DNA from 2 places in the Streptococcus sp. 27098_8_69 genome. Region 2 is predicted to be linked to the other one. Evidence: predicted binding sites of a transcription regulator. Region 2 holds the regulator's gene; the other holds the start of a gene.
The links. The regulator HrcA, encoded in region 2, represses chaperone genes, less so after heat shock. The targets are predictions, from matches to a motif close to TTAGCACTCNNNNNNNNNGAGTGCTAA.
Positions count from the first base shown of each region.

Region 1: the regulator HrcA is predicted to act here: its motif matches at 3,274-3,300, upstream of groES (co-chaperone GroES).

Region 1 covers NZ_JAPVZO010000002.1:51,755-66,772, reverse strand. Annotated here, with positions in the region: gene O3658_RS01685 (DUF1912 family protein) at 1-160, shown strand, start outside; gene O3658_RS01680 (DUF898 family protein) at 198-503, opposite strand; gene O3658_RS01675 (DUF4651 domain-containing protein) at 667-957, shown strand; gene O3658_RS01670 (thioredoxin family protein) at 954-1,271, shown strand; gene ytpR (YtpR family tRNA-binding protein) at 1,285-1,911, shown strand; gene O3658_RS01660 (SDR family NAD(P)-dependent oxidoreductase) at 1,941-2,702, shown strand; gene O3658_RS01655 (single-stranded DNA-binding protein) at 2,779-3,174, shown strand; gene groES (co-chaperone GroES) at 3,330-3,614, shown strand; gene groL (chaperonin GroEL) at 3,641-5,260, shown strand; gene serS (serine--tRNA ligase) at 5,358-6,632, opposite strand; gene O3658_RS01635 (DUF956 family protein) at 6,846-7,217, opposite strand; gene O3658_RS01630 (aspartate kinase) at 7,220-8,584, opposite strand; gene O3658_RS01625 (hypothetical protein) at 8,744-9,304, shown strand; gene O3658_RS01620 (enoyl-CoA hydratase) at 9,415-10,200, shown strand; gene O3658_RS01615 (MarR family winged helix-turn-helix transcriptional regulator) at 10,293-10,727, shown strand; gene O3658_RS01610 (beta-ketoacyl-ACP synthase III) at 10,727-11,701, shown strand; gene O3658_RS01605 (acyl carrier protein) at 11,758-11,982, shown strand; gene fabK (enoyl-[acyl-carrier-protein] reductase FabK) at 12,099-13,073, shown strand; gene fabD (ACP S-malonyltransferase) at 13,066-13,986, shown strand; gene fabG (3-oxoacyl-[acyl-carrier-protein] reductase) at 14,019-14,753, shown strand; gene fabF (beta-ketoacyl-ACP synthase II) at 14,776-15,018, shown strand, end outside.
Region 2 covers NZ_JAPVZO010000035.1:1,163-16,180, forward strand. Annotated here, with positions in the region: gene O3658_RS09865 (ABC transporter ATP-binding protein) at 1-680, opposite strand, end outside; gene O3658_RS09870 (HIT family protein) at 748-1,158, shown strand; gene O3658_RS09875 (hypothetical protein) at 1,168-1,455, shown strand; gene O3658_RS09880 (hypothetical protein) at 1,541-2,194, shown strand; gene dnaJ (molecular chaperone DnaJ) at 2,281-3,417, opposite strand; gene O3658_RS09890 (DJ-1/PfpI family protein) at 3,727-4,359, opposite strand; gene dnaK (molecular chaperone DnaK) at 4,644-6,467, opposite strand; gene grpE (nucleotide exchange factor GrpE) at 6,760-7,275, opposite strand; gene hrcA (heat-inducible transcriptional repressor HrcA) at 7,302-8,336, opposite strand; gene O3658_RS09910 (DUF2812 domain-containing protein) at 8,498-9,010, opposite strand; gene O3658_RS09915 (DUF2812 domain-containing protein) at 9,032-9,607, opposite strand; gene O3658_RS09920 (PadR family transcriptional regulator) at 9,607-9,927, opposite strand; gene glnA (type I glutamate--ammonia ligase) at 10,048-11,394, opposite strand; gene glnR (transcriptional repressor GlnR) at 11,430-11,786, opposite strand; gene O3658_RS09935 (aromatic acid exporter family protein) at 11,862-12,389, opposite strand; gene mraY (phospho-N-acetylmuramoyl-pentapeptide-transferase) at 12,519-13,499, opposite strand; gene pbp2X (penicillin-binding protein PBP2X) at 13,501-15,018, opposite strand, start outside.

The sequences.
Region 1 (15,018 bases), on a different contig from region 2:
CTATGAAGAAGACCAAGATGAGCGTGCTAAAGATGCCATGATTCGCTATGAAAGCCGCTTGGATGCCTACCAGTTCTTGCTAGGCAAGTTTGAAAATTTCAAGGCAGGTAAGGATTTCCATGACTTGCCAGAGGATTTGTTTGGTCAGAGACATTATTAAGAACTATAAAAAAAGTGTGGTCTATAAACCGCACTTTTTACATATGATGGGTATGTTTGGTAATCCATTGTTCTGTTTTTATTTTTAACCAAAATGAATAGATTCCAAGAGTGATAATCGTCAGTAAGAACCATTTGATCCAATTTTCAAATAACTGGGTGCCAGTTCCATCAAAATATAAACGTTGACCATCGATGACAGTATGTCTGACTTCCCAATCTTGCATAAAACAAACGGCCCAAGGTGTGGCAATTCCTAGAGTTAAGCTGATGATGAAAAAAGCGACAATCGAGTGCCCGATAAAGCTGAGTAATCCACCGTCAAAATAACTTTCTTTGTTCATATAGAGTCTCCTTAGAATTTTATGGATAAGTAAATCATTACTTTGAGGTGTTGTACCATAGGAGGAGATAGGAGTCAATATTTCTTGAAATGAGGAGCTATAGTTCAAACGAAAATAGCATTCACGATTTGTCCTACTTATCTTTTTGTGTTACAATGTTAGCATGAAAACGAAAAATATCATTAAAACAGGTTTGGCATTAGTAGGCCTCGGAGCACTTGCTTTCGGAGCTAAGAAAGTAGCCGATGACCATAAACTCATGAAAACGCAGGAAGAGTTGACCGCTATTGTGCGTGACTCCTTTTCAGAGATGGGTGAAATTGCGACTCTCTATGTCCAAGTCTACGAAAGTAGCTTAGAGCGTCTCGTTGGTGGTGTCATTTTTGAGGATGGTCGTCACTATACCTTTGTCTATGAAGATGAAGATCTTATCTATGAGGAGGAAGTCTTATGATAAATCCTCATAGTTTGGAAGAACTAGCTAATCTAGTTGAACAGAATGGCAAGAAGGTCTTCCTTTTTGTTGCGGATTGGTGTGGCGATTGTCGTTATATCTACCCTGCTTTGCCAGAGATTGAAGAGTCAAATCCAGAGTTTACCTTTATACGAGTAGACCGTGATGAGTACATGGACTTAGCCAAACTTTGGGATGTTTACGGGATTCCAAGTCTTGTTGTCTTAGATAAGGACAAGGAGATTGGACGCTTTGTCAATCGTGACCGTAAAACCAAGGCACAAATTAACGACTTTTTAGCAGGATTAAAATAGGAGAAAAGAAAGAATGATTTTTACATATAACAAAGAACATGTCGGTGATGTCCTTATGGTCATCGTGAAAAACAGTGGCGATGCTAAACTAGATGTTGAACGTAAAGGCAATGTGGCGCGTGTTTTCCTAAAGGAAACAGGTGAAACTGTTGCTTGGAATATTTTTGAAGTTTCTAGCTTATTCGAAATTGAGGAACGTGGCCAAGTATTCTTGACAGACGACCAAGTAGCTCATTTGAACCAAGAATTGCAAGCTCAAAATTTTACCGAAGAGATTATCAATGACAAGGAACCGAAATTTGTGGTTGGAGAAATTGTAGAGATGGTGGCACATCCAGATAGTGATCACTTGAACATCTGTCAAGTTGCTGTTGGAAATGATAAGACAGTGCAAATCGTGGCAGGTGCTCCTAATGCGCGTCTTGGTTTGAAAACCATTGTAGCTCTTCCAGGAGCAATGATGCCAAAAGGCAATCTCATCTTTCCAGGTGAACTTCGTGGAGAAAAGAGTTTTGGTATGATGTGCAGTCCTCGTGAACTTGCCTTACCAAATGCTCCACAAAAACGTGGTGTCATTGAATTGTCCGAAGATCAAGTTGTTGGAACTCCATTCGATCCGTCTAAACATTGGACAGCTTAAATTTGTTCAGTTAGATAGGAGAAAGTAAGATGGCAAAAAATGTTGTGATCACAGGTGCAACATCAGGTATTGGTGAAGCAATTGCGCGTGCCTATCTAGAAAAAGGTGAAAATATTGTTCTCACAGGACGTCGAAGAGAAAGACTCCAAGCCCTAAAAACTGAGTTTGCAGAATTCTTTCCAAATCAAAAAGTTTGGACCTTTCCCCTTGATGTGACCGATATGACAATGGTTAAAACTGTTTGTTCAGAAATTCTTGAAGCAGTAGGTTCGATTGATATTTTAGTTAATAATGCTGGGCTGGCTCTTGGTTTAGCTCCCTATCAGGACTATGAAGAGTTGGATATGCTGACCATGCTGGATACCAATGTCAAGGGTTTGATGGCAGTTACTCGTTGCTTTTTGCCTTCTATGGTAGCAGCCAATCAAGGCCATATCATTAATATGGGTTCAACCGCAGGTATTTACGCTTACGCTGGTGCAGCGGTTTATTCAGCAACCAAGGCTGCAGTCAAAACATTTTCAGATGGACTACGGATTGATACCATCGCAACGGATATCAAGGTGACGACTATTCAGCCAGGTATTGTAGAGACTGACTTTTCTAAGGTCCGTTTCCATGGAGATGAGGAGCGGGCTGCAACGGTCTATCAGGGACTCGAAGCCTTGCAGGCACAAGACATCGCAGATACTGTAGTTTATGTGACCAGTCAGCCACGTCGTGTGCAAATCACAGATATGACCATCATGGCCAATCAACAAGCCACTGGATTTATGATTCATAGAGACTAACATTATTTTAAAAAAAGTTACAAATTTTGTAACTTTTTTTGATTTCCTTCGAATAGATAAGTAGGAGGATGAAAAAATGTATAATAAAATTATTCTTATTGGAAGAATCGTGGCAACACCAGAATTGCACAAAACCAACAATGACAAGTCCGTTGCACGAGCAACTATCGCAGTGAATCGCCGTTATAAAGATCAAAATGGGGAACGTGAAGCAGACTTCATCAATATTGTGGTCTGGGGTAAATTGGCTGAAACCTTGGTTAGTTATGGAAGCAAAGGTAGTCTCATTTCTGTGGATGGGGAACTTCGTACCCGTAAGTTTGAGAAGAATGGACAAACCAACTATGTAACAGAAGTTCTCTGTACGGGCTTCCAACTCTTAGAAAGTCGTGCCCAACGTGCTATGCGTGAAAATAATGCAGGTCAAGACTTAGCAGATCTGGTCTTGGAAGAGGAGGAACTTCCCTTCTAAAATGACAAGAGTTTGAGAATTTTCTCCAACTCTTTTTGTGCTATAAATCAGACTTTTTTCTTGACTATTTTTGACCAAGTGATACAATAGAACTATGGTTTAGCACTCATGTACAAAGAGTGCTAACAATATGATTATGTTATGGAGGAAAACAGATGTTGAAACCATTAGGAGACCGCGTGGTCTTGAAAATTGAAGAAAAAGAACAAACTGTTGGAGGCTTTGTCCTTGCAGGATCAGCCCAAGAAAAAACAAAAACAGCTACAGTAGTGGCTACAGGACAAGGCGTTCGTACCTTGAGTGGTGAACTAGTTGCTCCAAGTGTAAAAGTTGGAGATCAGGTTTTGGTTGAAGCTCATGCAGGCATTGATGTCAAAGATGGTGATGAAAAATATGTCATCGTTGGTGAAGCTAACATCTTAGCAATCGTTGAAGAATAGTTGAAGAATAATAGGAGGAAGTAAGTATGTCAAAAGAAATTAAATTTTCATCTGATGCACGTTCAGCAATGGTCCGTGGTGTTGATATCCTAGCTGATACAGTTAAAGTAACCTTAGGCCCTAAAGGACGTAATGTCGTTCTTGAAAAATCATTTGGTTCTCCATTGATTACCAATGACGGTGTAACCATCGCGAAAGAAATCGAATTGGAAGACCATTTTGAAAATATGGGTGCCAAATTGGTATCAGAAGTAGCTTCTAAGACGAATGATATCGCTGGTGATGGGACAACTACTGCAACAGTATTGACTCAGGCTATCGTTCGTGAAGGAATCAAAAACGTAACTGCCGGTGCAAACCCAATTGGTATCCGCCGAGGGATTGAAGCAGCGGTTGCAACTGCTGTGGAAGCCTTGAAGAACAATGCCATTCCTGTTGCTAACAAAGAAGCGATTGCGCAGGTCGCTGCTGTATCATCTCGTTCTGAAAAAGTTGGTGAGTACATCTCTGAAGCCATGGAAAAAGTTGGTAAAGATGGTGTTATCACTATTGAAGAATCACGTGGTATGGAAACAGAGCTTGAAGTTGTAGAAGGAATGCAGTTTGACCGTGGTTATCTATCTCAGTACATGGTTACTGATAATGAAAAAATGGTTGCAGACCTTGAAAATCCATATATTTTAATTACTGACAAGAAAATTTCAAATATCCAAGAAATCTTGCCACTTCTAGAAAGCATTCTTCAAAGTAGCCGTCCGCTCTTGATTATTGCAGACGATGTTGATGGAGAAGCTCTACCAACTCTTGTCTTGAACAAGATTCGTGGAACTTTCAACGTAGTTGCTGTTAAGGCTCCTGGTTTCGGTGACCGTCGTAAAGCGATGTTGGAAGATATTGCGATTTTGACAGGTGGAACTGTTATTACCGAAGACCTTGGTCTTGAGTTGAAAGATGCTACCATCGAAGCTTTAGGTCAAGCAGCTAAAGTGTCTGTTGATAAAGATAGCACAGTTATTGTCGAAGGTGCAGGAAATCCTGAAGCCATCGCTAACCGTGTGGCTGTCATCAAGTCACAAATTGAAACAACAACTTCAGAATTCGACCGTGAAAAACTTCAAGAACGCTTGGCTAAATTGTCAGGTGGAGTAGCTGTTATCAAGGTTGGTGCTGCAACTGAAACTGAGTTGAAGGAAATGAAACTCCGTATCGAAGATGCTCTTAACGCGACTCGTGCAGCTGTTGAAGAAGGCATCGTTGCAGGTGGTGGTACTGCCCTTGTTAATGTTATCTCAGCTGTCGCTGCCTTGGAATTAGAAGGCGATGAAGCAACAGGTCGCAATATTGTTCTTCGTGCTTTAGAAGAGCCAGTTCGTCAAATTGCCTACAATGCAGGTTATGAAGGTTCAATTGTTATTGATCGTTTGAAAAATGCAGAGCTTGGAACAGGCTTCAATGCTGCAACAGGTGAATGGGTCAACATGATTGAAGCAGGAATTATCGATCCTGTTAAGGTTAGCCGTTCAGCCCTTCAGAACGCAGCTTCAGTAGCAAGCTTGATTCTAACAACAGAAGCAGTCGTAGCTAACAAACCAGAACCCGCTGCACCAGCGCCAGCTATGGATCCATCTATGATGGGTGGCTACTAAGAAATTAAAAAACAGGTAGAAATGAGAATTTTCTACCTGTTTCTTTTGAATTACTCAAAAAGAGGAAGCTCAGCCTCCTCTTTTTACATTTATTTAATTATGGTTTGATAACTTCAGCTCCATCCATGTATGGACGAAGAACTTCTGGAATGGTCACAGAACCATCTTCGTTTTGATAGTTTTCAAGGATAGCAGCGACTGTACGTCCAACAGCAAGTCCAGAACCATTCAAAGTATGAAGAAGTTTAACCTTACCATCGGCTTCATCACGGTAACGGATTTGGGCACGACGAGCTTGGAAATCTTCTGTATTTGAACAGCTTGAGATTTCACGGTAGGTATTTTGCGCAGGGATCCATACTTCCAAGTCATAAGTCTTAGCAGCTGAGAAGCCCATGTCTCCTGTAGAAAGAGCAACTACGCGATATGGAAGGTTGAGTTTTTGAAGGATGTTTTCAGCGTTGGCTGTCATCTTTTCTAGTTCTTCGTATGACTCTTCAGGTTTGGAAAATTTCACCATTTCTACCTTGTGGAATTGGTGCAAACGAATCAAACCACGAGTATCACGACCAGCTGAACCAGCTTCAGAACGGAATGATGGGCTCATAGCAGTAAAGTAGATTGGCAAGTCTTTTCCATCAAGAATTTCATCACGGTAGTAGTTGGTCAGAGGAACTTCAGCTGTCGGAATGAGGACGTAGTTCGTATCTTTCAATTCAAATGTATCTTCTTTGAATTTTGGATATTGTCCTGTACCGAACATAGAATCATGGTTAACCATGTAAGGTGTGATGACTTCAGTGTAACCTTCTTTTCCATGCTCATCCAACATGAAGTTGTAGATAGCACGTTCCAAACGAGCCCCAAGTCCTTTATAGAAGAGGAAGCGCGCTCCAGTTACCTTTCCACCACGTTCCCAGTCAAGAATACCAAGATCTTCACCTAAATCCCAGTGAGCTTTTGGTTCAAAGTCGAACTCGCGAGGAGTTCCCCAACGGCGAACTTCTACGTTATCGTCTTCGTCTGCACCGATAGGCACGCTATCAGCTGGGATGTTTGGAAGAGTTGTGGTAAATTCTGTCAATTTAGCATCGATTTCTGCCAATTCAGCATCAAGAGCTTTTACCTCGGCAGATAGGGTTTGCATGGCAGCAATCTTGTCGTCTGCATTTTCCTTGTTACGTTTAGCTTGTGCAATCTCAGCAGAAACTGTGTTACGTTCAGCTTTGAGGGTTTCAACCTTAACCAAGATGTCACGACGTTTGGCATCAATTTCTTTCATCTCATTCAAGATAGCAGCATCTACACCACGTGTAGCTAGTTTTTCTGCGACAGCATCAAAGTCTGTACGAATACGTTTGATATCTAACATATAAACTCCTTTATGAAAAAAGCACACCTGACAAAGCGTTGGAGTGGCAGGGCCACGGTTCCATCCAACTTCACAGGTGTGCACTTGATTCTGTATTTGATTTAAAACAACGGTAGAATTTCAATTAAATCTTCTATCTGCTCGCAGCACCCGCAGACTTTCTGAAAGAAGGAAGTAACCTACTTATCCGTTTCTATGATTATACTAAACTTTTTATTTTTTTGCAAATAGATTTTTAATTTTTCGACCAATGATTTGGACTAAGGTAGGCAGTTTGACTACCTTGTCATTTCCCAGTTTTTCACGAGCTATTTTAAGAATTTTTCCAGAGTCTTTTGAGGCAAAGAGAAATTTTCCTTGATCTGTAAAGATTTCAAAATGACGACTAACCTTGCGGCCTGAAACATTGGCTCCGATTTGGTTAACGCTGGACCATGGGATTTGAATATAGTCCTCGACATTACGATCTGCGTAAAATTCTAGCGCATGATCTCCAACCAGAAATTTTCCAACCTTTCCTGTAATGGAGAGATAGGAAGTTCCAGTTGTTTGCAAGTCGACGACCTTGTTGAGGGATTGTGCCATGTTTAGTCTTCCTTATTTTCACCGAAAAATGCTTGGTAGAGAGCTTTAAGGGCGGCTTTTTCTTGGTCTTTATGGACAACAAACATGATAGAAACTTCACTAGAGCCTTGTGACATCATTTGGATGTTGATGTTGTTCTCAGATAAGGCACGAGTGGCTGTAGCAGTTACCCCGATATGACGCTTCATTTTTTCCCCAACAATCATAATGATAGAGAGGTCGTGTTCGATTTCAGCGTGGTCTACCTCTGCTTTTTGTACTAATTGACGAAGGATTTCTTCTTCCTTGATCGGAGTCAATTCTCGTGAACGTAAGATGATAGACAGGTCATCGATACCAGTTGGCATGTGTTCCCAACCAATATTAAGGTCCTCAAGAATCTGAAGAACTTTACGACCAAAACCGATTTCGCGGTTCATCAGATACTTGGACATATTGATGCTGACAAAGCCAGAATCACCAGCGATCCCAACAACTGGGAATTTGTCGCTGCTATGTTGTAGCACAATGCGAGTACCTGGGTGGTCTGGATTGTTGGTATTTTTAATGACAAGAGGAATTTTCCCACGGTAGGCTGGTAGAAGTGCTTCATCGTGTAGTACAGAGAATCCAGCATAGGCCAATTCACGCATCTCACGGTAGGTTAACTCAGGAATAGAGTGTGGCTTGTGGATGATACCAGGATGGGCAGCAAAGATTCCATCTACATCAGTAAAGTTTTCATAGAGGTCAGCCTTAACACCTGCGGCGATGATAGAACCAGTAATATCGGATCCCCCACGGGAGAAGGTACAGATGTGATCTTCCTTAGTTACGCCAAAGAAACCAGGAATAACGAGGACTTCAGTTGAATTTGTCAATTCCTCGATTTTATCATAACTTGATGGGATGATTCGCGCATTTCCAGGTTCGCTCGTAACGACGATACCAGCTTCTCTAGGATGAACATAACGCGCCTCCAAGCCATTTTGGTTGAAGTAGGCTGCAATCAACTTGGCATTGTTATTTTCTCCAGCTGCTAGAAAGGTATCATAGAGAAACTTATTATCTTCAATTGGAAGAGTAGCTAGAGAGCGAATGCTTTTTGAAATTTTATCTAAAACGGCTGTTTTAAGACCTAATTCACTAACCATGGCAGCATAACGATCAATAATCCAGTTTTGACGTTTACTGATATCGTTACCAGCTACATAGTCGCGGTAGTATTTAATCAAGGCATCTGTCACCTTGGTATCTTCAGAATTGCGTTTACCAGGTGCAGATACAACCACAAAACGACGTTCAGGGTCACTTTTTACAATGTTTAGAACTTTTTCTAACTGACTAGCAGAGGCAAGAGAGCTTCCACCAAATTTTACAACCTTCATAAGAACTCCTAAAGTAAGTATTTTATACGATTATAGCAGAAAGAGGGGCTTTTTTCAATCTGGAAAATATCCTATACAATTGTTTGAAAGTCTCATCAGGAAAGCTTATAATAAAGGTGTAGGAGGAAAGACTCTTCTAATGAAAGGAGTTGGGGGAAGATGATTAAAAGAGTAGTTTGTTTAATCTTACTAGTCCTTACCTTCGTGATGATTCCTACAAATATAGGAGCAAGGTCTCATCCTCTTCCCAGTGGTCGTTTGACCGGAGAGGAATTAGCGATGGAGTATGCGCAGGAGCGTCAGATTTCAGTTGAGAGGGCTAAAATTATCTTATCTATCGGCTTGTCAGATAGTAAGGCAAGGACCTATCGAATTCTCTCTGAAAAGATTATCGTCAATCCTAACTATGAAGTTAGAATCAAGTTTTATTGTCGAACAGATGAAAGTGGACAATTTAGAGGAATCACAAAACTCTTAGCTACAAGTCTGGTCAACAAGGACGGAGACAAGGAAGTTCCTTTTACAGGAAATCTTTTTGCCTACCTTGAAGATCCAAATCGTGTTTTTTACATGGTTTCAGGAGAATTCTACCACAAGGGATCCAACCAAGAACAGCTTTATCAGAGAGAAGGAGGACGAATGCTTGAAGTGATTTATGATTTCGTGGATGATACAAGTACTGGTTTTCCTGTATTTTTAGAGACCAAACTAAGGTTTTAAAATCGGCCGAGACACTTTCGGTCGATTTTTCTCTTGTTTAAAAATCCGGAAAAAGATATAATTTGAAAATAAAATAATTTAAACATCATTGTAATTTGAAAGGAGTGGCTATGAATCATATTATCTATCAAGTTCAGGACGATCTAGCGATACTTACTCTGAATCGTCCCGAGGTGGCAAATGGTTTCCATATTCCTATGTGTCAGGAAATTTTAGAAGCCTTAGAATTAGCTGAAAAAGATAGTGCTGTTTCCTATATTCTCATCAATGCAAGAGGCAAAGTTTTTTCTGTCGGAGGGGACTTGGTAGAGATGAAACGAGCTGTCGATGAGGATGATATTACATCCTTGGCTCAGATTGCAGAATTAGTCAATGCCATTTCTTATAAATTGAAGCAAATTCCTAAGCCTGTCATCATGGAAGTAGACGGAGCAGTTGCTGGTGCAGCTGCCAATATGGCCTTGGCTGTTGATTTCTGTATTGCATCGGACAAGGCTAAATTTATTCAAGCCTTTGTAGGCGTAGGCTTGGCTCCTGATGCGGGTGGTTTATTCTTGCTGACACGATCGCTAGGAGCGACTCGGGCAACGCAACTTGCTATGACCGGTGAAGCTTTTACAGCTGAGAAGGCTTTAGAAGCAGGAGCTGTCTATCGTCTGTGTGCTAGTGAGCAACTGGAAAAGACAAGAGAGCAACTGTTGAAGAAGTTGAGAAGAGGCTCTACTAACTCTTACGTAGCCATTAAGAAATTGGTCTGGGAGAGCGAGTTTAAGCAGTGGCATGAATATGCAAAATTGGAACTGGAGCTACAGGAAACTCTATCTTATACCGAAGATTTTAAGGAAGGTGTTCGTGCACATTCTGAAAGAAGACGTCCAAAATTTTTGGGGAAATAAGAAAATACTTGCGCAATTCTTTGAAGTTTGATATACTTTTTTTGTCAAATGTTTTGATAGTTAAACTTTTTTTGATGAGGGAGGGAAAAGAATTGGACTACCAACGAATCAATGACTATTTAACATCTATTTTTAATAACGTCCTGGTGATTGAGGAAGTGAGTTTGAGAGGTAGTTGTTTCAAGGATATCTCCATCAAGGAAATGCACACGATTGATGTGATTGGCAAGTTTCCAGATGTGACTCCAAGTCAAGTGTCCAAAGAGTTGATGGTAACTCTAGGAACCGTGACAACTAGCTTGAACAACTTGGAACGAAAAGGTTATATCGAACGTTTACGTTCAGATCAGGATCGTCGTGTAGTACATCTGCATTTGACAAAGAAAGGTCGCTTGGTACATCGACTACATAAGCGTTTCCACAAGGCCATGGTTGAAAGAATTATCGAGGGCATGAGCCCAGAGGAAATGGATGTCATGAGTAAAGGTTTGACCAATCTTTATCAATTTTTGGAGGATTTGAAATAATGGCTTTTGCAAAAATAAGCCAGGTTGCTCATTGTGTACCAGAGCAGATTGTCACAAATGAAGATTTGGCTCAGGTTATGGATACGAGTGATGAATGGATTTCAAGTCGAACTGGGATTAAGGAACGTCGTATTTCTAAGACAGAATCAACAGGAGATTTGGCAACGGCAGTTGCAAAACAACTCCTAGAGAAGTCAGGGATTTCTGCTGAAGAGTTGGATTTTATCATCCTAGCTACGATGACACCTGACTCAATGATGCCTTCTACTGCAGCACGTGTACAGGCTCGTATTGGTGCTCGTAAGGCCTTTGCATTTGATCTAACTGCCGCTTGTAGTGGTTTCACCTTTGCCCTTTCAACTGCTGAGAAATTCATATCATCTGGACGATTTGGCAAGGGCTTGGTCATCGGTAGTGAAACTATGTCCAAAACCTTGGACTGGACAGATCGTTCAACAGCTGTCCTATTTGGAGATGGAGCTGGTGGCGTCTTGTTAGAAGCAAGCGATAAGCAACATTTCCTAGCGGAGAGTCTCAATAGCGATGGTTCACGTAGTGAGTGTTTGACCTATGGGCAGACAGGTTTGACTTCACCATTTTCAGTTCAAGAAAAGCCAGACGCTTTCTTGAAAATGGATGGCCGAGCAGTTTTTGACTTCGCAATTCGAGATGTTGCTAAGTCTATCAAAGAGACCATAGAGATGAGTCCTGTATCTGCAGAAGAACTAGACTATCTCCTGCTTCATCAGGCCAATAACCGTATCTTGGATAAGATGGCTAGAAAGATCGGTGTAGATCGTGATAAGCTTCCCGCAAATATGACCAAGTATGGAAATACTAGTGCGGCAAGTATTCCGATCCTACTTTCAGAGTGTGTAGAAGAAGGGCTCATTCGTTTGGATGGAAGCCAAAAAATTCTCTTGTCAGGCTTCGGCGGAGGTTTGACATGGGGCACGCTTATTGTTACAATTTAGGTAATCATGTGGTGAACACATTGTTATAAAAACTATTTATTTTAAAGGAGTCTATCATGGCAGTATTTGAAAAAGTACAAGAAATTATCGTTGAAGAACTTGGAAAAGATGCATCAGAAGTAACACTTGAATCTACTTTTGATGATTTGGATGCAGATTCATTGGACTTGTTCCAAGTGATCTCAGAAATCGAAGATGCTTTTGATATCCAAATCGAAGCAGAAGATGACTTGAAAACAGTTGGTGACTTGGTTGCCTACGTTGAAGAGCAAACAAAATAATTAAAATAAATGAAGAAGGAGTAGGGGGAACCCGCTCCCTCTTGTTCAGGTAATAGTTTGACTGTCAAAGTATAATGTGGTCGAACTATTACCTGAGCAAGACTCATGGAGGCACTATGAAAACACGTATTACAGAATTATTGAACATTAAATATCCTATCTTTCAAGGGGGAATGGCCTGGGTTGCAGATGGTGAACTTGCTGGAGCTGTTTCAAAAGCTGGTGGTCTAGGTATCATCGGTGGAGGAAATGCTCCTAAAGAAGTGGTTAAGGCTAATATCAATAAGATTAGATCTTTAACAGACAAGCCTTTTGGTGTCAACATTATGCTTCTGTCTCCATTTGTTGATGATATTGTTGACCTCGTCATTGAAGAAGGGGTTAAGGTAGTCACAACTGGCGCAGGAAACCCAAGTAAATACATGGAGCGATTTCATGAAGCAGGGATTACTGTTATTCCAGTTGTCCCAAGTGTTGCTTTGGCAAAACGGATGGAAAAAATCGGTGCAGACGCTGTTATTGCAGAAGGTATGGAAGCTGGTGGACACATCGGTAAATTAACGACCATGACCTTGGTTCGTCAAGTTGCAGCTGCTGTTTCAATTCCTGTTATCGCTGCTGGTGGTATTGCAGACGGTGAGGGAGCCGCTGCTGGCTTTATGCTCGGTGCAGAAGCTGTCCAGGTTGGAACTCGCTTTGTGGTAGCTAAGGAATCAAATGCCCATCCAAATTATAAAGCTAAGATTTTAAAAGCCCGTGATATTGACACAACGATCTCAGCACAACATTTTGGACACGCAGTTCGTGCCATTAAAAACAAATTGACTCGGGATTTCGAGCAAGCTGAAAAAGATGCCTTTAAACAAGAAAATCCAGATTTAGAAATTTTTGAGCAGATGGGTGCTGGAGCCTTAGCAAAGGCTGTTGTCCATGGGGATGTGGATGGCGGTTCAGTGATGGCCGGCCAGATTGCAGGTTTGGTATCTAAAGAAGAAACTGTTGAAGAAATCTTAAAAGATATTTATTATAGTGCAGCTGAAAAGATTCAAGCAGAAGCTGCTCGTTGGGCAGGAGTTACAAGAAATGACTAAAACAGCCTTTCTATTTGCAGGTCAAGGAGCCCAGTACCTTGGAATGGGACGTGATCTATACGACCAATATACTATCGTCAAGGAAACAATCGACCAAGCTAGCCAAGTATTAGGCTATGACCTCCGTGACTTGATTGATAATGATGAAATGAACCTAAATCAGACTCGTTACACGCAACCAGCTATTTTGGCTACATCAGTTGCTATTTACCGTCTTTTAAGGGAGAAAGGTTACCAACCAGATATGGTGGCAGGTTTGTCTCTTGGAGAATACTCTGCCCTGGTAGCTAGTGGTGCCTTGGATTTTGAAGCTGCAGTGGCTCTAGTTGCTAGACGTGGGTCTTATATGGAAGAAGCAGCACCAGCAGGATCAGGGAAAATGGTGGCTGTGCTAAATACACCGGTTGAAGTGATTGAAAAAGCTTGTCAAGAAGCTTCTCAACTTGGTGTTGTAACTCCAGCTAACTACAATACTCCAAGCCAGATTGTTATTGGTGGGGAGGTAGCTGCAGTAGATCGTGCAGTTGAACTCTTGCAAGAAGCAGGAGCAAAGCGTTTGATTCCGCTAAATGTTTCTGGACCTTTCCATACAGCCTTATTGGAATCTGCTAGTCAAAAATTAGCTCAAGCTCTAGAAGATGTTGAGTTTAATGACTTTGCTTGTCCACTTGTTGGTAATACAGAAGCAAAGGTCATGGAAAAAGAACGAATTGCAGAACTTTTGACTCGTCAAGTTAAGGAACCTGTTCGTTTTTATGAAAGCATTGCAGTCATGCAAGAAGCGGGAGTCACTCGTTTTATCGAGATTGGTCCTGGAAAAGTCTTGTCCGGATTCGTCAAAAAGATTGATAAAACTGCTCAACTGGCTAATGTGGAAGATCAAGCAAGTTTGCTAGCACTCTTAGAAAATTAGACCAAAATAGTAGAAGTTCTGAAAGGAGAAAAATGAAACTAGAAAATAAAAATGTCTTTATTACAGGCTCAAGTCGTGGAATTGGCCTTGCCATTGCCCATAAATTTGCCAGCTTGGGAGCCAATGTTGTCTTGAATAGTCGTGGTGAAATCTCTGAAGAGCTTCTTGCCGAATTTAAACCATACGGGGTGAAGGTCCTTGCTATTTCTGGTGATGTCTCAGACTTCACAGATGCAAAACGCATGGTGGATCAAGCGATTGAAGAACTAGGTTCAGTTGATGTCCTAGTGAATAATGCTGGGATTACTCAAGATACTCTCATGCTTAAGATGACGGAAGAAGATTTTGAGAAGGTCTTGAAAGTCAACCTGACAGGTGCTTTCAATATGACACAATCAGTCTTGAAACCGATGATAAAAGCTCGCGAAGGTGCTATCATCAATATGTCTAGTGTTGTTGGTCTGATGGGAAATATCGGTCAAGCCAACTACGCTGCTTCCAAAGCTGGTTTGATTGGATTTACCAAATCAGTAGCACGTGAGGTTGCCAATCGCAATGTTCGCGTCAATGCCATTGCTCCAGGAATGATTGAATCGGATATGACTGCTGTTCTATCTGATAAGGTCAAAGATGCCATGTTGGCACAAATTCCGATGAAACAGTTTGGACAAGCAGAGCAGGTTGCTGATGTTACAGTCTTTCTCGCTAGTCAAGATTATCTAACAGGACAAGTCATTGCAATTGATGGTGGACTAACCATGCAATAAGAGTTAAAATAGAGGTAGAAGAATGAAACTGAATCGAGTAGTAGTGACAGGTTATGGAGTGACATCTCCAATCGGAAATACACCAGAAGAATTTTGGAACAGTCTTAAAAATGGAAAGATTGGAATTGGTGAAATCACCAAGTTTGATCATAGTGAATTTGCGGTGCATAATGCGGCAGAAATCCAGGATTTTCCTTTTGACAAATATTTTGTAAAAAAAGATACCAACCGTTTTGATGCTTATTCTTTATATGCACTATATGCA
Region 2 (15,018 bases):
TGAGGCATGGCAAAAGCTTCTCTCAGTTCTTGAAGATCCCCTTTAGCTCTCACTTGTCCTTTATGAAGAATGACAAAAGAGTCACACATTTTTTCAGCAGAGTCAAGAACGTGGGTACTCATGAGGATAGACTTGCCTTTTTTCTTTTCAAGATCCAAAAGATGAATCAAGTCCGAAATCGCCAAGGGATCAAGACCAAGGAAAGGTTCATCGACGATAAAGAGACTCGGATCCACGACAAAAGCACAGATAATCATCACCTTCTGCTTCATCCCTTTTGAAAAATGAACTGGAAACCAATCTAACTTCTGATCCAAACGGAACATTTTTAAAAGCGGTTCTACACGTTCAAAAGCTAGATTTTGCTCAATACCATAAGCCATGGCAACCGTTTCGATATGCTCTCTGAGAGTCAATTCCTCGTACAAACTAGGAGTTTCAGGAATGTAACCAATCTGCTGACGATATTCTCGAGGATTAGCACGTAAGGTTAGACCATCGATACTTATTTCTCCACTATAAGGTGTCAACAGACCGATAATCTCATTGATAGTCGTTGATTTACCAGCACCATTGAGACCAATTAAACCGACCAACTGCCCACTCTCGACTGTAAAGGACACATCTTTCAAGACAGGGACATGAACATAGCCACCTGTCAAGTTTTTAATTTCTAACATATTTTCTCCAAATCTGGTATAATGTAGCTATATTATATCAAAATTCAATACAGTAGAGGTAGATTTTATGTCAGATTGCATTTTTTGTAAAATCATCGCAGGAGAAATCCCTGCTTCAAAAGTATATGAGGATGATCAAGTTCTTGCCTTTCTTGATATCTCTCAAGTGACCCCTGGTCACACCTTGGTCGTACCTAAAAAACACTATCGCAATCTTTTGGAAATGGATGCTACAAGCGCTAGCCAACTGTTCGCACAAGTACCAAAGATTGCTCAAAAAGTCATGACAGCTACCAAGGCTGCTGGTATGAATATCATCGCCAACTGCGAGGAAGTAGCTGGACAAACTGTTTTCCATACCCATATCCACCTTGTTCCTCGTTACAGTGCAGATGACGACCTCAAGATTGACTTTATCGCACACGAACCAGACTTCGACAAACTTGCCCAAGTCGCTGAAACTATCAAAAATGCTTAAGGAGTCACTATGAAACTATCAAACTTACTACTTTTTGCAGGCTCTGCAGTCGGTTCCTACCTCCTCGTTAAAAATCGTGAAGCTATCACTGAAGAAGTTTTAGATACTACTGATCGCGTTGAAGCCATTAAGGATGACTTGGATATCATCCAAGATAGCCTGCAAATTATCGACCAACAAAAAGAGCTCATCAAGGAATATCAAAAAGATTTGACCTACAAGTTTAAAGTTCTGGAAAAAGACCTTCAAACGAGACTTGCTGTACTAAAAGAAATGCAGGAAACTGAAGAGAAATAAGGAAAAGAAAAACTCCAACTTTCCTTTATTCCCTTTAAATCCATTTTGGGTTAGCAGATCCTAACAGGACAGGGAGGACATGAAAATGAAACAGTTTTTAAAAGTTCTGACGCGGATCATCCTGATCGTTTGTGGTGCTCTCTGCTTTCTTGCAGCTCTAGCATTTCTACTAGTGGCCAATCTTTTCAAGGCCTCACCGGATGATATTCGAGAAGGAAATGAATCCTTAAGACAAATCTTCATCTCCCTTGACATGCCTCCTGAGAAAGTAGAATCAAATGGAAGCTATCAATACGAGGGTGGAGGTTTAGATTTTTATGTGACATTCTCTGATGAGGTCATCAATAGCCACCCTGTCCTAAAAGAAAGTCCCAACCTCACTAAAAACCGACTCAAAGTCTATGTCTTAAACACAGGAGATATTTCCTACCATTCAGTAGAAGACAACTTATTCAATCATGGTTTATTCCAATTTTTAGAGGAGGAAAGCAGGAAGTATTTCCAAGAAATCGGAAAGAAATCAAATCCTTCTTACTTTATTCTCTCTTGGAAGGAGCCAGAAAGCCAAAAAAAGGGAATCGCATTCTATGAAAAAGCTTTGAACTTGGTGGATATTCAGGATAATTCGGCGATTAAGCACATTGATACCGTCACCATTAAGCCTGGCAAAGAAGCGGAATTCAAGCAACTCATCCAAGATATGGATGCGGCTGGGTTACTCACTCAACGGTCTGAGTAGCAGACTAGTTGGAGAATGATTTCTCCCATGCTAACATTCTAAAGATTGCACGAAAAAGAGCCCGAAGGCTCTTTTTACTTTATGCTTTATTCTCCTTCAAAGGCATCCTTAATATGGTCAAAGAAGCCTTTTTTCTTTGGATTTACTTTCAAATCACCTGCAGCTGCGAATTCTTTCAAGGCTGCTTTTTGGCGGTCATTCAAACCTGTTGGGGTTACAACATTGACGGTCACATATTGGTCACCAAGGGCACCACCACGAAGGCTAGGCGCACCTTTACCACGTAGTCGGAATCGTTTTCCAGTCTGAGTTCCTTCTGGAATGACTAATTCTACATCACCATGAACTGTAGGGATGTCTACTGTATCACCAAGTGCTGCTTGGACAAAGTTGAGGTTTAAATTGTAGAAGATAGTAGTTCCTTCACGTTCAAACTTATCACTAGCTTCAACTGAAACCACCACGTACAAGTCACCGTATGGTCCACCGTTAAATCCTGCTTCACCCTGACCAGCTAGGCGAATCTGTTGACCTGTTTCCACACCAGCAGGGATTTTTACGTGTACGCTATGGGCTTGTTTTTCATGACCAGTTCCATGACAGGTTGTACATGGATCTTTGATTTCTTGACCACGGCCATGACAGACATCACAGGTTACTTGGCGACGCATCATACCGAGTGGTGTTTGGGTGTCCACATTGATCACACCTGAACCATGACAGCGTCCACAAGTAACTGGACTTGTTCCAGGTTTAGCACCAGACCCATTACAAGTACGACAGCTTGCTTCACGATTGTATTTGACTTCCTTTTCTGTACCAAAAATAGCTTCTTCAAAAGTCAAATGAACGCGATACTGGAGGTCGTCACCTTGACGAGGGGCGTTTGGATTACGTGATGCACCGCCACCACCAAAGAAGCTGGAGAAGATATCTTCAAATCCGCCAAAGCCACCTGCTCCGTCGAAGCCTCCGAAACCGCCAGCACCACCAAAGCCACCGTTAGCTCCAGCCGCACCATATTGGTCATAAGCAGCACGTTTCTGTTCATCACTTAAGGTCTCATAAGCTTCTTGAACTTCCTTGTACTTGTCCTCAGCACCAGGCTCCTTGTTGATATCTGGGTGATATTTTTTCGAAAGCTTACGATAAGCCTTTTTGATCTCGTCTGCCGAAGCGTTTTTTGACACCCCCAGACGATCATAAAATTCAGTATTGTTCATACAAGATACCAAGACCGTAAAATTCGACTGAAAAATAGGAAATCTGACGTTGGAGCGATGCTCCTAGACAGATTTATCTTTTTTCCGAGAATTTAGGTCGAGTTCAATTCCTTTCTGTTATATTAAGTAAGAAACTTTGAAACCAGTGTTCAGTTACGAACACCCTTGTTCCTTTCTGTTATTGTTGCGGAACGAAACCACCATTTAGGTCGGATTCAATTCCTTTCTGTTATATTGAGTAAGAAATTTGGGAACCCGTGTTCAGTTACGAACACTCTTTGTTCCTTTCTATAATTTATAAGTAAATCTTTAGAGGCTGTTTTCTATACTCTGCTTTACTTGATTAAACTCTTCATCTGATAGAGTAAATATCAAATCCTCTTCAGCATACTCGTTCTGTTCTTTAAAATAGTTGTCCGTATTCTCTGCCAATCCTAAACCGAAAATCACTTTTCTTGCAAACTCTTGATGTGCAAAACCGATAGCCGTAATGATTTGTTTATCTTGGACAAGAACTTTCGGTTGGAAATTCTCACGTGAAAGAAATTCAAAATAATCAAAGAAGTTTTGCCAAATTCCACCTGTAAATTTCGTGTCGTTCAACAAGCCTGCTTTGGCCAATAAAAGAGGCGCTGAAGAAATGGCTGCAATGAGGATATCCTGCTCATTAAGACTTCTCAAAAACGAGATCAATTTCTCATCTTGTAGAGTAGGACCTATATTTACCATTCCTGGCAAAATCACACAAGAATAATCTTCTATTCGGATTTGATCTAGTGTTTTCGTTGGTTGACAGGGCAAGCCATCTTCAGAGACCACCATCGAATGACCTGAAGCGACATAATCAATTGTGACGTCAAAAGACAGAGCTAAAGTACTCGTTAAAGTGGTTATCTCATAGAGAGAGAAATTAGGATAAATGATACAAAGTACTTTTTTCATACGCAACATCCTCTATTTTACCGAAAAACAGAGGCTGGGTTGCAACCTCTGGATTTCTTCCTATCATTACGACGTTCAAAAACAAAGTCGATTATACTTTGTTTTTGAACTAGTAAGGCGTTTAGGCAAGTCGCCATAGCGATTGCCGTAGAATGACAATCACTTTAGTGATTAGTCATTCTTAACGAGTTAGGCTGAATTGAGTTTCGGATTAAAGGAATCCTAAAATCTCGGAACCTTTCTTTATTTCAGGAGGTTCCGCTAAAACAATCCACTGGATTGTTTTACTTTTCAGTAAACTCTCCGTCTACGACGTCATCGCCTGCGTTTCCTGTTGCTTGTGCGCCTTCTGCTCCTGCTTGAGCTTGTTGGGCTGCTGCGGCTTGTTCGTAGAGTTTAACGGCAAGTCCTTGAGCTTTTTCGTTCAATGCTTCAAGTTTTGCTTTCATTTCGTCCAAGTTGTTGTCTTCTTGGGCTTTCTTAAGCTCATCAAGGGCAGCTTGTGCAGCATCACGTTCTGCATCGAAGCCTTTACCTTCAGTTTCTTTTATTGTCTTTTCAGTCGCAAAGATTGCTTGGTCTACTTCGTTACGAAGGTCAACTTCTTCTTTACGTTTCTTATCTGCTTCAGCGTTAGCTTCTGCATCTTTCATCATGCGATCGATTTCTTCGTCTGTCAAACCTGAGTTAGATTGGATAACAATTGTTTGTTCTTTTTGAGTTCCAAGGTCTTTGGCTTTAACAGATACGATACCGTTCTTATCGATGTCAAATGTAACTTCGATTTGTGGGATACCACGAGGTGCAGCTGGGATATCAGTCAATTGGAAGCGTCCAAGAGTCTTGTTATCTGCTGCCATTGGGCGTTCACCTTGAAGAACGTGGATATCAACGGCTGGTTGGTTGTCTGCTGCAGTTGAGAAGACTTGTGATTTAGATGTTGGAATCGTAGTGTTGCGGTCAATCAATTTTGTGAAGACTCCACCCATTGTTTCGATACCAAGTGACAATGGTGTTACGTCAAGAAGGACAACGTCTTTCACGTCACCAGTGATCACACCACCTTGGATCGCAGCACCCATAGCCACTACTTCGTCAGGGTTCACTGATTTGTTTGGTTCTTTACCAGTTTCAGCTTTAACAGCTTCTACAACGGCAGGGATACGAGTTGAACCACCGACAAGGATAACTTCGTCGATATCTGACAAGCTCAAACCTGCATCTGAAAGAGCTTGACGAACTGGAACTTTTGTACGTTCTACAAGGTCACGAGTCAAATCGTCAAATTTCGCACGAGTCAAGGTCATTTCCAAGTGAAGAGGTCCAGCTTCACCAGCAGTGATAAATGGCAAGCTGATTTGTGTTGAAGTCACACCAGAAAGGTCTTTCTTCGCTTTTTCAGCTGCGTCTTTCAAACGTTGAAGAGCCATCTTGTCTGTTGACAAGTCAATGCCGTTTTCTTTCTTGAATTCTGCTACCAAGTGGTCGATGATTTTTTGGTCAAAGTCGTCACCACCGAGTTTGTTATCCCCTGCAGTTGCCAATACATCAAAGACACCGTCACCCAATTCAAGGATAGATACGTCGAATGTACCTCCACCAAGGTCGAATACCAAGATTTTTTCTTCTTTGTCAGTCTTGTCCAAACCATAAGCAAGAGCTGCTGCAGTTGGTTCGTTGACGATACGTTCTACTTCAAGACCAGCAATTTTACCAGCGTCTTTAGTTGCTTGACGTTGAGCATCGTTAAAGTAAGCTGGAACTGTGATAACTGCTTTAGTTACTTTTTCACCAAGGTATTCTTCAGCATAACCTTTCAAGTATTGAAGAATCATAGCTGAGATTTCTTGTGGAGTGTATTCTTTACCGTTAGCAGAAACTTTTTCAGAAGTACCCATCTTAGATTTGATAGAGATGACTGTATCTGGGTTTGTGACTGCTTGACGTTTTGCAGCGTCACCAACGATGATTTCACCGTTTTTGAAAGACACTACAGATGGAGTTGTGCGGTTACCTTCTGGGTTTGCGATGATTTTTGATTCAGTTCCTTCAAGAACTGCTACTGCTGAGTTTGTTGTACCTAAGTCAATACCGATAATTTTAGACATATGTTTTTCTCCTTAAATTTTATATTCTTTTTTTCTTTTTGATACTCTTCTTAAGTGGCGACGCCGTCAGAGCTTGACTTCGTCAATCTCTTTGACTAAACTTTGAGCCTCAGGTCTCAAAGTTTGCGAAAATACCGCCACGGCGAAGAGTATCGCCTTTGGTTCGCTACGCTCACTATTGGTAAAGCCGAACCGTTTCTTATCTTTCTTTCATAGTTTATTGTCATTTCGGACAAGTTTTCTTTTATGTTACGACACGAGGAGTCGGAACCACAGATTTCTGACTTATTGCCTAGTTATAAACCACTACCATAGCCGGTCTTAGGATGCGGTCATGGAGTTTGTAGCCTTTTTGGAAGACTTGTGCGATGGTATCTGCTGGATGTTCGTCATCTGCTGGAACTGTTTGAATGGCCATGTGGTAGTTATGGTCAAATTCACCATCTGCTGGAATTTCTTCAATTCCTTCTTCTTTCAGAGCATGTACCAAACTTTCTTGGACCATTTCCAATCCCTTCTTCACATCATCTGTCAAACCTTCGACGGCAAGGGCACGTTCAAGGTTATCCAGTGACGGCAAGATTGCTTTTGCCAAATCTTGGCTACGATAGCGTTGCAAGAGTTGACGTTCTTCATTGGCACGGCGCTGAATATTTTGCATTTCTGCATGAGCACGAAGATATTTGTTTTCAAATTCCTCGGCACGTTCATTAGCCAAATCCAATTCCGATTTCTCAGGAGCTGTTTCTTCAGCTGTTTCCACAACTTCCTCTTCTTTTACTTCTTCATTTTTAATATCTTGGGCCATTTTCGCCTCCTTTAATGATTTCAATCTTAATTCACTTCATAGTGATTGCTGCTGAGATAGCGGTAAAAATCCGTCAACTTCATAGTCAAAACTCGATTGACAACATTAAGTTGATTGACCAATTGTTGATAATCCAGATTAACCGGACCTATAATCGCAAGAATTCCAAATCCACGATAGGGAATCAGAAACTTACTGCTAATCACTGCTAGGTCAGCAAGACAAGATTCTTGGCTATCCGCAACTCGGACACTCTGCATCTGGTCGCCAATCAAATTCTCTCGAATTTCCAAAGCAACCTTTTGTGGCTGATCAAAAAACTGATAGGCCGCTAAATTAGCGAAATTCAAAAGATTGACTTTCCCAGAAACTACGATATTTTCATTAAACATTTCTTTGAAGATATGCTCAATAAGATCCATAACGTTATCCGTTGTTGTGAAGTAACGTTGGATAATTTGCGGTATCTCTGTCCGAATCTTATAGTGAATATCCAAAACAGTCTGATCCAGGAAACGTTCTTGAATCATGGTCTTGAGGCGATTTAAATCCTCCTGCAAGAAATTTCTCGGAATCAAAAACTGACTGGTAACTGTTCTAGACTCATCAAGCGTAAAAACAGCAAGAGCTGTATGTTGCCCGAGGACAACAATATCAAAAGCTGTTAGCTTCTGCCTACTTGGTTCTACATCCAGTGCTACAACCGTACAACCACTCAAGTCTGTCAAGATTCTCGTTGCCTCTTGAAGAATATCCTCAAGTTTGAAGAATTCCTGATCAAAGGCTTTTACAATCTCATAAACTTGATTTTCAGCTAAACGGTCGAAGGATAAGGAGTGTTTGACATAGTATTGAAATCCAGCCACACTCGGCATCCGACCACTGGAAGTATGTGCCTTTTCAAGTAAACCTTGCTTTTCTAAAGCAGCCATGTCATTTCGAATGGTAGCACTACTAGAGTTGATAGACTCTTGCAAGGCTTTGGATCCAACAGGTTCGTGCGTTTTGGTAAAGATGTCAATAATCAGATTTAAAATATTCTGCTGACGTTCTGTAACCATCTCGCTACTCCTCTCTGATAGATCTTTTTAGCACTCGACACTTCCAAGTGCTAACTTATGATTCTATTATACACCCTTAGAAAAGAATGTCAAGACAAAAACTCAAAAAATTAGCACTCTTTTACCAAGAGTGCTAAAAATCAGTCTGAGGACCTAGAAAATCATCTTACATTCTCAAGATATTTCTTTTTAAGTCTATAAAAACTATAGATTAGATAGGAAATCATGAGGGCATAAAGGGCAAAAATAAGGAAGAACGATTGAGAGAGACTTTCACGAAACAAGCTCATACAAATAACTAGACCGCCAGAGATAGAAACTGTAGATGTACGAAGTCTAGATTTCACACCATCCCATCTAAGACGATTGTCCATGAAAGATTGATCATTTAAATCTACATCACAAGTTGCTTTTCGAAAAACAGTATAAGAACAATTTTCCACAAATTCCCATCCTCTATTCTTAATTCTTTGTAAATCCACCTCATTTTTTCTAAGGTAGCTAGTATTCCACACACAGTACATCACATCATCTGGTCGGCATTGCTCAAAATAGAAAAAGCCAAAACGATTCGATTTAAATTTCCAACCTTTCAGATGCATCTCATGCAAATAATCTTCAACCTTATCCAAATCAAAAATGGTAAACATTCGAAATTGTACTTTGCTATTCATTGTCTAACCTCCAAAATGGTCTTATTTATCAGATAATTCTCTCCACTTTTGAAACAATCTCCAAAAAATATAAGAAATCTGAATCGCAAAAACGATCAATAAAGTACAGTCTATGATAACAATCAAAAACATTCCCCAACTGAAATAACTTCTTCCACTGAGTAACTTTGAGAAAACCGGTAGTAGAGCTGAAAAGAGAAGAAAAATAGGAATCATCCGCATTATTAAAATGCGCTTGACCATGGCTAACTTCCCGGCCGCGTCATTATAAATTTCAAACTCGGCATCCGACTCAACTCCAGAATAAAGCTTTCTAAAATAGGAAAACCCATTAAAGTTTGTAATATGCTCCCAGCCAAAATCTTTAAACAGTTGTAAATAGGAAGCTCTCTCTGACTTCTTCATAGGATAAAAGTCCAACTGATAAACCACCTGCTCCGGTTGGCACTTTTCAAAAGTATACTTAACCGCAACTACTAAGTTAGAGTAACTTACTTCCTTAAGTTTCCAGCCTTGAGCATGCATTTCTCTGAGATAGAGAGCCTCTCTATCATAATCCGCAATGGTAGCAATTCTATAAACAACTTTCTTTTCCATCAAAGCTCCTCCCGACTATTTCTGTAGAGCCGTTCAATACGTTTGACTTCAATTTCTAAAACTTTCTGACCCAAGTCAGTTATCTGATAAATCTTTCGTTTTTCCTCTTCTCGAACAAAGGAAATCAAACCATCTTTTTCCATCTTTGACAGGGTTCCATACATGGTCCCAGGGCTAATGGAAACCTGTGAATCTGTCATCTCTTTAACCTTTTGAGTAATACCATAGCCATGATTCTCCTTTTGCAGACAGAACAAAATATAAAAACCCGTTTCAGTCATGGGAAGATAAACCCGCCTAATCTTATCTGTTAATTCCATTTCATCAGACCTCCTATTTAGTTCGATATATCGCACCTCGTTATATAAAATATATCACACCTCGATATAAAATGCAAGAAAAAAAAGATCGTCCTCACGGACAATCTTTCTGATTTATCATTAGTAAAGATCTAGGTAATTGTCAATTTCCCATTGTGAAACGAAGGTTGCATAGCTTGCCCATTCAATTCGTTTGGCTTCAAGGAAGCTAGTGTAGATGTGTTCACCTAGAGCTGCTTTAACCACTTCGTCTTCTGTCATGGCCTTCAAAGCGTTGTGAAGAGTTGATGGAAGGTCTGTGATGCCAGCCTCTTTACGCTCTTCTGCAGTCATGATATAGATGTTTTCTTCGATTGGCGCTGGTGCTTCGATTTTGTTTTCAATACCGTGCAAACCAACTTCCAAAAGAACAGCCATTGCGATATATGGATTTGCCATTGGGTCTACTGAGCGCAATTCCAAACGTGTTCCCATACCACGTGTAGCTGGAACGCGGACAAGTGGTGAACGGTTACGACCAGCCCAAGCGATGTAAACAGGTGCTTCATAGCCTGGAACCAAACGTTTGTATGAGTTAACTGTCGGGTTCATGATAGCTGTGTAATTGTAAGCGTGCTTGATCAAACCACCAAGGAAATGATAGGCTGTTTCTGACAATTGCATTCCTTTTGGATCATTTGGATCAAAGAAGGCGTTGTTCCCTTCAGCATCAAACAAGGACATATTGCAGTGCATTCCTGAACCAGCGATACCAAATTTAGGTTTAGCCATAAAGGTTGCATACAAACCATGTTTACGCGCAATTGTCTTTACAACAAGTTTAAAGATTTGAATCTTGTCACAAGCACGAAGAACTTCATCGTACTTAAAGTCAATCTCATGTTGACCTACGGCAACTTCGTGGTGACTGGCTTCTACTTCAAATCCCATTTTAGTCAAGACATTTACAATCTCACGACGGGTATTATCAGCAAGGTCTGTAGGCGCCAAATCAAAGTAACCACCCTTGTCATTCACCTCAAGAGTTGGGTCTCCATTTTCATCAAGCTTGAATAGGAAGAATTCTGGTTCCGGACCAAGGTTGAATGATTTGAATCCAACTTTCTCCATGTGATGAAGAGCTCGTTTAAGATTGCTTCGAGGATCTCCAGCAAATGGCTCTCCTTCTGTTGTATAGACATCACAGATTAATCCTGCGACACTACCGTTCTCATCTCCCCAAGGGAAGACAGTCCATGTGTCCAGATCAGGGTACAAGTACATATCTGATTCATTGATACGAACAAACCCTTCAATAGAAGATCCATCAAACATAGCCTTGTTTGACAAGACCTTGTCTAGTTGTTCATCTGTAGCAGGAATTTCGACGTTTTTCATTGTTCCCAAAATATCTGAAAACATGAGACGGATAAAGGTTACATTTTTTTCCTTAACTTCACGACGAATATCTGCAGCTGTGATTGGCATGGTTTTTCTCCTTATATATGACGACTTGCGGTTGCCTAACCGCGACCAAAAGGTGATTGTTGAGAAGCAAAGCGACTTTGTTGAAGAACTTCATTCCGAAGGGCCCGACGAACCTCAGTTTGACTAACTGGTTTCTTGGCTTTCGCCTCACGTTCGGCATATTTTTTCTTGATAGCAGCAATGTTCAGACCTTCAGAGATATAGTCCTTAATCTCAAGCAACCGATCCATATCATTTAAAGAATACATCCGGCGATTACCTTCGTTTCTATCAGGCTTTATCAACTCCTGGTCTTCATAGTAACGAATTTGGCGTGCCGAAAGATCGGTCAGTTTCATAACACTACCAATAGGAAAAACTGCCATATTGCGACGAAATTCTTTTTCCTTCATGTACACTTCCTTCTTTCTGTCTATTATAGTCTAAAAAACTTCAATCGTCAATCAATAATGTTATATCTTGTGACATTATTTTGTTTTTTTCAGTAAAATGCTCCGTAAACGATCAATATCGTAATTTACAAGAATTGCTACAAAAACACCCATAAATGTTTCAAAAACTCGGGCAAATACGTACAAAACAGTCTCACCATTTGGAATTGATAAGGTAATAATCAACATAGCAGCAACTCCACCGATAACACCTGCTTTATTGTTCATGGCAACATTTGTCATAATGGTTAACATGGTACAAATTGGAACAACAAGGAGGGTTACCCAGAAGGCGCCGTGAAAAAGATTATTTAAGAGAAAGAAAATCAGGGCATAAAAACCACCGATACTATTTCCGAGAATACGAGAAGTACCAAAATGAACACTCTTGTCAAAGTCTTCTCTTAAACTAAAAACTGCAGTCAAGGCTCCAATCTGAAGTCCTTTCCAACCAAAAAAACCAAAAATCATGAGAACTAAAAAAACAGCGATCCCTGTCTTGAAAGTTCGCATCCCTAACTTAAACTTGGATTTGTCAAATCTATACTTTTTAAAATAACTCATCATTTCAACTTTCTATTTCCATTTTACCATAAATTTACCTATTTTTGAGAAGGGGATGCAATAAACTGATGGAAATAGAAAAGAGAAGGAACTTAATCCTTCTCTATCTGATGATTCCACACTCTCTTTTTAGAACAAATACATGAAAACTAAAGTCAAGAGACTAGCGAGCAAGCCCACTCCCCAGAAGAAGAAGTCGACCTTCCACTCACTCCAAGCTTGGCCTTTCCCAGAAAAGCCCCCCAACTCAAAATGATGGTGAACTGGTGTCATACGGAAGATACGTTTTCCTCCAGTCAACTTAAAGTAGGTGACTTGCATCATAACAGATGTTGTTTCAAAGACATACACTAGACCAATCAAAAGCAGAGTCCATTCTTGGTGCAGTGCCATGGAAATAGCCGCCAACATCCCTCCAAGGGCTAGGCTACCTACATCTCCCATGAAAACTTTGGCAGGCTTGTGGTTAAAGGCAAAGAAGCCAAGAAGACCACCAATCATAGCTACAATCACTAGTAAGATATCGAGCTGATTTTGCACATAGGCAATCACTCCATAGGCAGATAGGCTAATCACCACAGAAATACTTGCCAAGCCATCGATTCCGTCAGTCAGGTTAACTGCGTTTGAAAAACCAACTAACCAGAAGAGGGCAAAGAGAATATACAGAACTCCTAAATGCAAGGGATAACCAAATACATTTAAGACATCCCCTCCTCTTTCATAAAAGAGATAGAAGATAACTCCTCCTACTAATTGAAGCAGGAGCTTTTGTTTAGGATTGAGTCCTTCATTGATTTTACGAAAAACCTTGAGGAAATCATCTAAGAAGCCAACCAAACCATACAAAACGAGAATAAAGAGGATCATTCCGACATTGTTGGTTAGTTGATTAGTCAAAAGTGCAAGAACTAAACTAACTAAAACGCTTGTTACGAGGAAGACTATTCCTCCCATTGTTGGCGTCCCAGCTTTTGCTTGGTGCTGTTTAACATCCTCATGCATCTGTTGACCAGTAATTTGTGCTTTACGGTAAAAACGGATAAAAGCTGGAATTCCTACCACTGTAAGAACAAAAGTAAGGATCCCAGGAAAGATAGAAACTAGCATTCTAATCTCCTAATGTTATTTTTATTTTCTGTAAATCTTTTAAAGCTGTATTAGAACGAACACTTTGTTTTTTAACAATTTCTCCTGTACCTTCAAATTCAACTTCAAGATTCAACCATTTGGCAAAGGTTTCAACATTTTTCTTAGACCAGCCATATAAGTCAGGCATCTCTTCTACCTTGTCTGAAAGGAGTAAGATTTGCTCATTAGCGTCTAGATTTGTTCCTTCTGCCACTGAACTGTCCTTGATTTTTGTTCCTGAACCGATAACGATTGGTTGAACAAGATTGCGTCTCAGTTCCTCTGCCATATCTCCCGGACTATAGTCCTTGGTCGCTGGCATTGCATAACTAGTTGTTGTTGTAACTTGATCCAGATTTTTAGCTGTAGACTGAAGATTAAGAGATTCTTTCATGGCAGAAGCTCGTTCAAGAATAGGATTAGCAAACTCTCCAAACCAAGGGTTAGAAAAGTGTTCTGGTTGTTGAACTGTCACGTAAAGAATAAAATCAGGATTTTCAGAAGGATGCATGGTTACTACAGAAAAGATATAATTGGTTTTCCCAACTAAATATCCTCCGTTTTGCTCATCGGCAATTTGAGCTGTTCCAGATTTTACAGAAACAGTCTGACCAGGTACAGTAACGATTGGTTTACCGGTAAGTTGATTGTACATTGTACCATAAACAGGATCTGTACCAACCAAAATCATATTTTCTCGAGTCAGACTAGCCGCTTCTTTTGATACAGGATTCCCTACAACCTCCCTTTGTGATTTACGAGCAGTTTGATCATTTGGATCATAGAGGGCACTAATAAACTTCGGTTCTAGCATAACCCCATCATTTGCAATTGCTGTGAAAGCACGAAGCATCTGAGTGTGGGTAACAGAGATACCTTGACCAAAAGCACTCATGGCAATATTGACAATATTGTCCTCAGGCAATTGTCCACCATACTCATTACTCATCCCAAATCTTGTTGGAATTCCGAATTTGAAACGATTGAGATAATCCAACCAAGTTGCATCTCCCATCTTTTGTTGGAGCAAGGTCATACCCACATTACTTGAGTGAGCAAAACCTTGCAAGTATGTCATTATACTCCCAGCTGATAAGCCAGCATTAACATCCCAGTCCCTGATAGTCGCATCAGCTATCTTCAATTCACTACTATTAAAGTATTCTCCACCAGGGAAGGTGTTGTTATCTATAGCTGCTGCTAAGGTCATGACCTTCATGGTTGATCCTGGTTCATAGTTACTTTGATACAGAAGATCACGCCAGACAAAGTCCTCTGTAATCCCTTCTTTGGTATCAGCATCAAAGGTTGGTCTTTGAGTTGTAGCGAGAATCTCTCCCGTCTTGGCACTGACTAAGGTTGCATTCATATACTTGCCTTTTAGTTTTTCTTGGAAGGCATCCATTTGACTTTCCATGAATGATTGTAAAGGACTAGATAGGGTCGTATAGACGTCTTTCCCGTTTACAGTCTGTCGGGTAACTTGCTCCGTACCTGG